3 regions of the Streptomyces sp. NPDC048172 genome follow, and region 3 is predicted to be linked to each of the others. Evidence: riboswitches for the same ligand, from Rfam matches in the RefSeq annotation. Region 3 holds a riboswitch; each other region holds the start of a gene.
The links. A riboswitch is a leader RNA that binds a small molecule or an ion and turns the genes downstream of it on or off. The one in region 3 is predicted to bind cobalamin.

Region 1 (2,256 bases), on a different contig from region 3:
CTACTTCACCGAGCACCGGGTCGCACCCCCTGTCGCGGTCGAGGCCAACTCCGTCCAGGCCCTCACCGAGATCGTCCGGCGCACGCCCCTGGCCACCGTCCTGCCCGACGCCCTCACCCACGACGACCCCCACCTCACCCCGCTCGCCCTCGACCCGCCCCTGCCGTCCCGCACCGTCACCCTCCTGCACCGCGAGGGCGCCTACCGCAGCGCCGCCACCCGCGCCTTCACCGAGCTCGCCCACGACCTCATCCGCAGCCGCGGCTACGCAGCGCCCTAGGCGGTGGCCGCGACGGGTGTCAGCTCTGGCCGTTTGGCGGTGCGGCCGTCGCCGGAGGAGTGGCCGCGCAGGCGGCGCAGGATCCAGGGGCCGAGGAAGGTGGCGACCCAGCGGAGTTCCGTACGGAGGGCTTCCCGCGGCTTCGGCGCGGGCAGCGCGGGGAGCGGGAGGGTCCAGGAACTGTCGGTGTCGGGGAGCCGGAGCGCGTGGGCGAAGGCCGCGGCGGAGCGGGCGTGCCCGAGCGGCGAGAGGTGCAGCCGGTCCGCGCTCCACAGGCGCGGGTCGACGGTGACGGGGTGGACGGCGGTGTCCACGACGGTGACGCCGTGCCGCGTGGCGGCCTCGCGGATACGGGCGTTGAGCGCGCGGGCCCGGGAGGCGATCGGGCGGGCGAGCGGCGCGATCTTCCCGAGGTCGGGGAAGGTGAGGGTGACCACGTGCGTCCCGGCGGCGGTGAGTTCCGCGAACGTCGCCTCCAGGTGCCCCGCGACCCGGTTCACGTCGTACCGGGGGCGCAGGAAGTCGTTGACCCCCGCGACGACGGTGGCCAGATCGGGGCGCAGCGCGAGCGCCGCAGGGAGCTGCACGGTGCGGACGTGGTCGGTGCCGCATCCCCGTACCGCCAGGTTGGCGTACCGCAGCTCCGGGGAGGTGGCCGCGAGCCGGTCGGCCAGCCGGTCGGCCACGCCGCGGTACCCGGACTCCTCGTCCCCGTCGCCGATGCCCTCGGTCGTACTGTCGCCCAGCGCGACATAGCGCAGGTACCGGCGGTGCTGACCGCCGCGGTCGTCGTGGTCCTGGTTCTGGTCCTGGTGATCGGCGTGCGGCACGGCCACGGTCGGAATCCCTCCTGATCGACGCCCGGTTGCCCGGTCCGAGCGCGTGCGCGCGCTCCCGCCAGGGAGAGGATACGGACGCCGCACCCGCGGCGGCTTCGCCGTCGCCCCATGCGTCACAATGAGCGCACGAGGCGACGGGGACCAGGAAGCCGGTGCGAATCCGGCGCGGTCCCGCCACTGTGACCGGGAAGCGGCCCTCCCGCATGCCACTGTCCGCGCGCGGACGGGAAGGCGGAGGCGAGCGATGATCCGGGAGCCAGGAGACTGACCCGTCGCCGGTCCGACAGCAGGGGCGAGGACACCCCGGAGAGGATCGACTGTGACGACGCGTGCCCGTACGCAGGCGGAGGCGGAGGCAGAGGCAGAGACGGGGCGGCGGCCGGAGCCCGGCCGACGAGGGGTGCTGGCGGCGGGAGGCGGGCTGGCACTGGCCGCCTCGGGACTGCTCACGGGCTGCGGCGGCGACACGAAGGGAGGGGGAGGCGGGGACCGGTTCCGCGCCGCGTTCACGGCGGGCGGCTCGCAGGAGACCCTCGATCCCCATGTCGCCCCGAACTTCGTCGACCAGGCCAGGGCCAAGGCGCTGTTCGACACCCTCGGTACGTACGCGGACGACATGTCCGTACGGAAGCGGCTCGCCGAGTCCTGGGAGAGCGACCGCTCCGGCACCCGCTGGCGCATACGCCTGCGCCAGGCGGAGTTCCACGACGGGAAGCCGGTCACCGCCGAGGACGTCCTCTACAGCTACCGGCGGGCCGCCGACCCCGAGACCGGGTCGCCCTCGCAGGAGCTGCTGTCCGCGATCGACTTCGGGGCCAGCAAGGCGGAGGGCAAGCGGTCGCTCGTCCTCGTGCTGAAGGCGCCGAACTTCGAGTTCCCCACCGTCTTCGCCGGGCCCGGCACCGAGATCGTCCCCGACGGGACGAAGGACTTCCGCAAGCCCGTCGGCTCCGGCCCGTTCACCTACGTCTCCTTCACGCCCGGCGGCACCGCCCGCTACCGGCGCTGGGCGGACCACTGGGACGGCGCCCCGCACATCGCCGAGCTGGAGATCGTCCCCGCGAACGAGGAGTCGGCGCGGCTCAACGCGCTGCTGTCCGGACAGGTGCACTACGCGGCCGACATGGCCGGGGCCTC
Region 2 (2,256 bases), on a different contig from region 3:
CGGCTTCGTCAACTCCCTCGCGATCCTGATCTTCCTGGCGCAGGTGCCGGAGATGCACGACGTGCCCTGGGCCGTCTATCCGCTGCTCGCGGGCGGGCTGGCGCTCATGGTGTTCTTCCCGAAGGTCACCAGGGCCGTCCCGGCGCCGCTGGTGTCCATCGTCGTGCTCACCGCGATCACCCTCGCGGCCGGGATCGCGGTGCCGACCGTAGGCGACAAGGGCGGACTGCCCTCCTCGCTGCCCGTACCCGGCCTGCCCGACGTGCCGTTCACGGTGGACACGCTGACGACCGTCGCGCCGTACGCGCTCGCGATGGCCCTGGTCGGGCTGATGGAGTCGCTGATGACGGCGAAGCTCGTCGACGAGATCACCGACACCCGCTCCTCCAAGACCCGCGAGTCGGTCGGCCAGGGCGTCGCCAACATCGTCACCGGCTTCTTCGGCGGCATGGGCGGGTGCGCGATGATCGGCCAGACGATGATCAACGTACGGGTCTCCGGCGCCCGTACCCGCCTCTCCACCTTCCTGGCCGGGGCCTTCCTGATGGTGCTCTGCGTCGTCTTCGGGCCCGTGGTCTCCGACATCCCCATGGCCGCGCTCGTCGCCGTCATGGTCATGGTGTCCTTCGCGACCTTCGACTGGCACTCCGTCGCGCCGAAGACGCTGCGGCGGATGCCCGCCGGGGAGATCACGGTCATGGTCGTGACCGTCGCCTGCGTGGTCGCGACCCACAACCTGGCCATCGGCGTCGTCGTCGGCACCCTCACCGCCATGGTCGTCTTCGCCCGCCGCGTCGCGCACCTGGCCGACGTCACCTCGGTCACCGACCCCGACGGGAGCAGCGTCGTCTACTCCGTCACCGGCGAACTCTTCTTCGCCTCCGCCAACGACCTGGTCGGGCGGTTCGACTACGCGGGCGACCCCGGCAAGGTCGTCATCGACCTGACCGCGGCGCACATCTGGGACGCCTCCTCCGTCGCCGCGCTCGACGCCGTCGAGACGAAGTACGCCCAGCGCGGCAAGGCCGTCGAGATCATCGGCCTCAACCAGCCCAGCGCCCGCCTGCACGCCAAGCTCACCGGCGAACTCGCGGGCGGCGACTGACGGCACCGGAACCCACCGCGAGCTGGGGCGATCGCCCTGTTGATACGCTGCCGGGGCCAGTCGCGCCCTCCGAGGCCAGGGAATCCGGTGAGAATCCGGAACTGACGCGCAGCGGTGAGGGGGACGGGCGGGGCACGTGTCGCCACTGGGGCGGTGCGGGCCGGTCGAAGGACCGGCGCGCACGGCACCGGGAAGGCGCTCCGTCCGGACGAACCCGAGTCCGAAGACCTGCTGGCACCTCGACGCCCCGCGCGTCGAGGGATCCCGCAGGCCAGGCTCCGCGTTCCCGAGCCCCGACAGCACAAGGTCACACCCGTGTCTCGTATGCCCCTTTTCCGCGCCCGGAGCGGCGCGGCCCTTCTGCTCGCCCCGGCACTCCTGCTCACCGCGTGCGGAGGTGGTGGCGGGGGCGGGGCCGGACAGGAGAAGGCGGCGGCCCCCGGCTATCCGCGTACGCTCGGCAACTGCGGCCACGAGGTCGAGCTGAAGACGCCGCCGCGCCGCGCCGTCTCCCTCAACCAGGGCACCACGGAGATCCTGCTCTCCCTCGGCCTCGAAGACCGGCTGGCCGGTACGGCCACCTGGACCGACCCGGTGATGAAGGGGCTGGGGAAGGCCAACGGCTCCGTGCCGCGGCTCGCCGAGAACAACCCCTCCTTCGAGAAGGTCCTGGACTCCGAGCCCGACTTCGTCACCGCCTCCTTCGTCTCCACGCTCGGCAAGGGCGGCGTGGCCACCCGGGAGCAGTTCGAGAAGCTCGGCGTGCCCACGTACGTCTCCCCGTCGGACTGCGCCGCGGGCAAGGTCAACGAGAGCGGCGGCGACGGGTCCCGCAGCGAGCCGCTCGGCCTCGGCACCGTCTACGGCGAGATACGGGACCTCGCCCGGGCCTTCCACGTGGAGAAGCGGGGCGACCGGCTCGTCGCCCGGCTGAAGGAGCGCGTACGGAAGGCCACCGACGGCCTCGAAGTCCGCGACACCACCCTCATGTACTGGTTCGCCAACGCCCAGTCGCCCTACCTCGCGGGCTGCTGCGGCGCCCCCGGCGCGATCACCCGCGCCGTCGGCGCGAAGAACGCCTTCTCCGACACCGAGGACGAGTGGCCGCAGATCAACTGGGAGACCGTGGCCGACCGGGACCCGGACGTCCT
Region 3 (2,256 bases):
CCGTTGCCGGTCTGCGCGAGGGTGCGCATCATCGCGCCGTAGAGCTGCCGCGCGGGCACGGTCCGCAGCGCGCGCCCCTCGGCCTCGGCCCTGCGGTACGCGGCGTCGAACTCCTCGCCCCACAGGTCGACCAGCTCGGGCGCGTCCGCGGGCGAGAAGAGCGACCAGTCGGCGTCGGTCTCGACGCGGCGCATGAACTCGTCGGGGATCCAGTGCGCCAGATTGAGGTTGTGGGTGCGGCGGGCGTCCTCGCCGGTGTTGTCGCGCAGCTCCAGGAACTCCTCGATGTCCGCGTGCCACGTCTCCAGATAGACGGCGGCGGCGCCCTTGCGGCGCCCACCCTGGTTCACGGCGGCGACCGAGGCGTCCAGGGTCTTGAGGAACGGCACGATGCCGTTCGAGTGCCCGTTCGTCCCCCGGATCAGCGAGCCCCGCGCGCGGATCCGCGCGTACGAGAGGCCGATGCCGCCCGCGTGCTTCGAGAGGCGGGCGACCTGGTGGTACCGCTCGTAGATCGAGTCCAGCTCGTCCCGGGGGGAGTCGAGCAGATAGCAGGACGACATCTGGGGGTGGCGGGTGCCGGAGTTGAAGAGGGTGGGGGAGGAGGGCAGGTAGGAGAGCGAACTGGTGAGCCCGTAGAGCGCCGCGACCTCGTCCACGATCTCGTCCGCGGCGCGCTCGGAGTCGCCGTCGGCCAGACCGCAGGCCACGCGGAGCAGGAAGTGCTGCGGCGTCTCGATCACCTGACGCGTCGTCGGGTGCCGGAGCAGGTAGCGGGAGTGCACGGTGCGCAGCCCGAAGTAGCCGAAGCGGTCGTCGGCGCCCTCGGCGAGGGCCTCCTCGACGAGCGCGTCGAGCCGCGCGGCGTGCGTACGGACGAAGGCCGCCGTGGCGTCCGCGATCAGCCCCTGCGCGTGGCCGACGGCGACGGAGGCGGAGAACGAGGTGGCGCCCTGGGAGGCCGCCTCCTCGCGGATCGCGAGGGTGAGCAGGCGCGCCGCGAGCCGGGAGTGCTCGGGCTCCTCACCGATCAGCCCGGCCGCCGCCTCGGTGGCGAGCTCCCGCAGCTCGGCCTCGGACGAGTCCCGACGGCGTCCCCGCAGGGCCGCGGCGGCGATCCTGCCGGGGGCGACGGCGGTGAGGTCCGCGGTGAGGTCGGTGAGGGTGCGCAGGAGCGCGGCGGCGGGCGCGTCGTCCGGAGCTTCGGGTTCCGTTCCGGGTGCCGTGAGTCCCGGTGCCGTGAGTCCTGGTGCCGTCGCCGACGGCACTGACGGAGCTGATGGTGCGATGGTCACTGCTCTGCTCTCCCTCGCTCAGGGGCCGAGGGCGGGCACGGGACGCCGGCGCGCGGGCATGCCGAACAGCGCCCTCACGGGCATGGCATTCCACGGCGCCGCCCCCGGTCCACTCCACGAGACCCGGACGTTCGTCGATGCCGCCCGGCAGGCATTCGGGCTCGCGCCGTACAGGCAGCACGGCGCACACCGCTGCGGGACAGCTCCGGAGTCACACCGGATTCCCCTGCGGCGAACGGCTCGGTCGAGCATACATGTTGGGGTGCGTGGTGGAGGCGCCCCTAGATGTTGTGTCGAGGGTCAAGAGATGGTTTACAGTGCGGTGGCGCGCCGCAGGGCCTTGCAGGGCCCTACAAGGCCCTACAGAGCCAGCGTGAACGCCTGGAGCGTGATGTCGACGCCCTCGATCGGGTTCCAGTCGCGGGCGGGCGCGCGGTGGAATCCGAGCCGGGTGTAGAGGCGGTGGGCGGCGTGCATGTGGGGCTGGCTGCAGATGACTATGCCCGTGCGGCCGCGCTCCCTCGTACGGTCCACGCACGCTCTCACGAGCGCCTCCCCGACCCCTCGGCTGCGGGCGGCGCCGTCGACCGCGAGCATCCGGAACTCGGCCTCGCTCTCGCCGGCCAGCTCCGCGTACGGGCCGCCGTCGCCTACGTATGTCACTGTGCCGAGGAGTGTGCCGTTCTGGTCGGCGGCTACCAGGAGCTCTGCCTGTGCCGCGCGGGTCGCGGCGTCCCGGAGTGTCCGCAGATACCCGTCCGACTCCCCGAAGTCCAGCAGCCCGTCCCGGAGATACACCTCTCCGGTCAGCTCCCCGACTGCCCCGAACTCCTCCGCGTACGCGGCCCTCACCGTAAAGTCCATACCGCCCATGATGTCCGCCCCCTCTGACAGAGAGCACCGCAATTTTCCCGGCCGAGCGTGCCGGGGTGCCCGGTGCAGGACTTCGGGGCTTGCCCCT

Region 1: another riboswitch for cobalamin. It lies ahead of ACGF3A_RS39700 (ABC transporter substrate-binding protein); the one in region 3 lies ahead of ACGF3A_RS04635 (ribonucleoside-diphosphate reductase subunit alpha).
Region 2: another riboswitch for cobalamin. It lies ahead of ACGF3A_RS33950 (ABC transporter substrate-binding protein); the one in region 3 lies ahead of ACGF3A_RS04635 (ribonucleoside-diphosphate reductase subunit alpha).

What each region holds. Positions count from the first base shown of each region.
Region 1 is NZ_JBIDAT010000013.1:19,762-22,017, forward strand. Features, by position in the region: gene cynR (transcriptional regulator CynR) at 1-280, shown strand, start outside; gene ACGF3A_RS39695 (SGNH/GDSL hydrolase family protein) at 277-1,041, opposite strand; cobalamin riboswitch at 1,260-1,386, shown strand; gene ACGF3A_RS39700 (ABC transporter substrate-binding protein) at 1,439-2,256, shown strand, end outside.
Region 2 is NZ_JBIDAT010000009.1:13,714-15,969, reverse strand. Features, by position in the region: gene ACGF3A_RS33955 (SulP family inorganic anion transporter) at 1-1,105, shown strand, start outside; cobalamin riboswitch at 1,146-1,356, shown strand; gene ACGF3A_RS33950 (ABC transporter substrate-binding protein) at 1,430-2,256, shown strand, end outside.
Region 3 is NZ_JBIDAT010000001.1:1,021,150-1,023,405, forward strand. Features, by position in the region: gene ACGF3A_RS04635 (ribonucleoside-diphosphate reductase subunit alpha) at 1-1,295, opposite strand, end outside; cobalamin riboswitch at 1,424-1,559, opposite strand; gene ACGF3A_RS04640 (GNAT family N-acetyltransferase) at 1,656-2,159, opposite strand.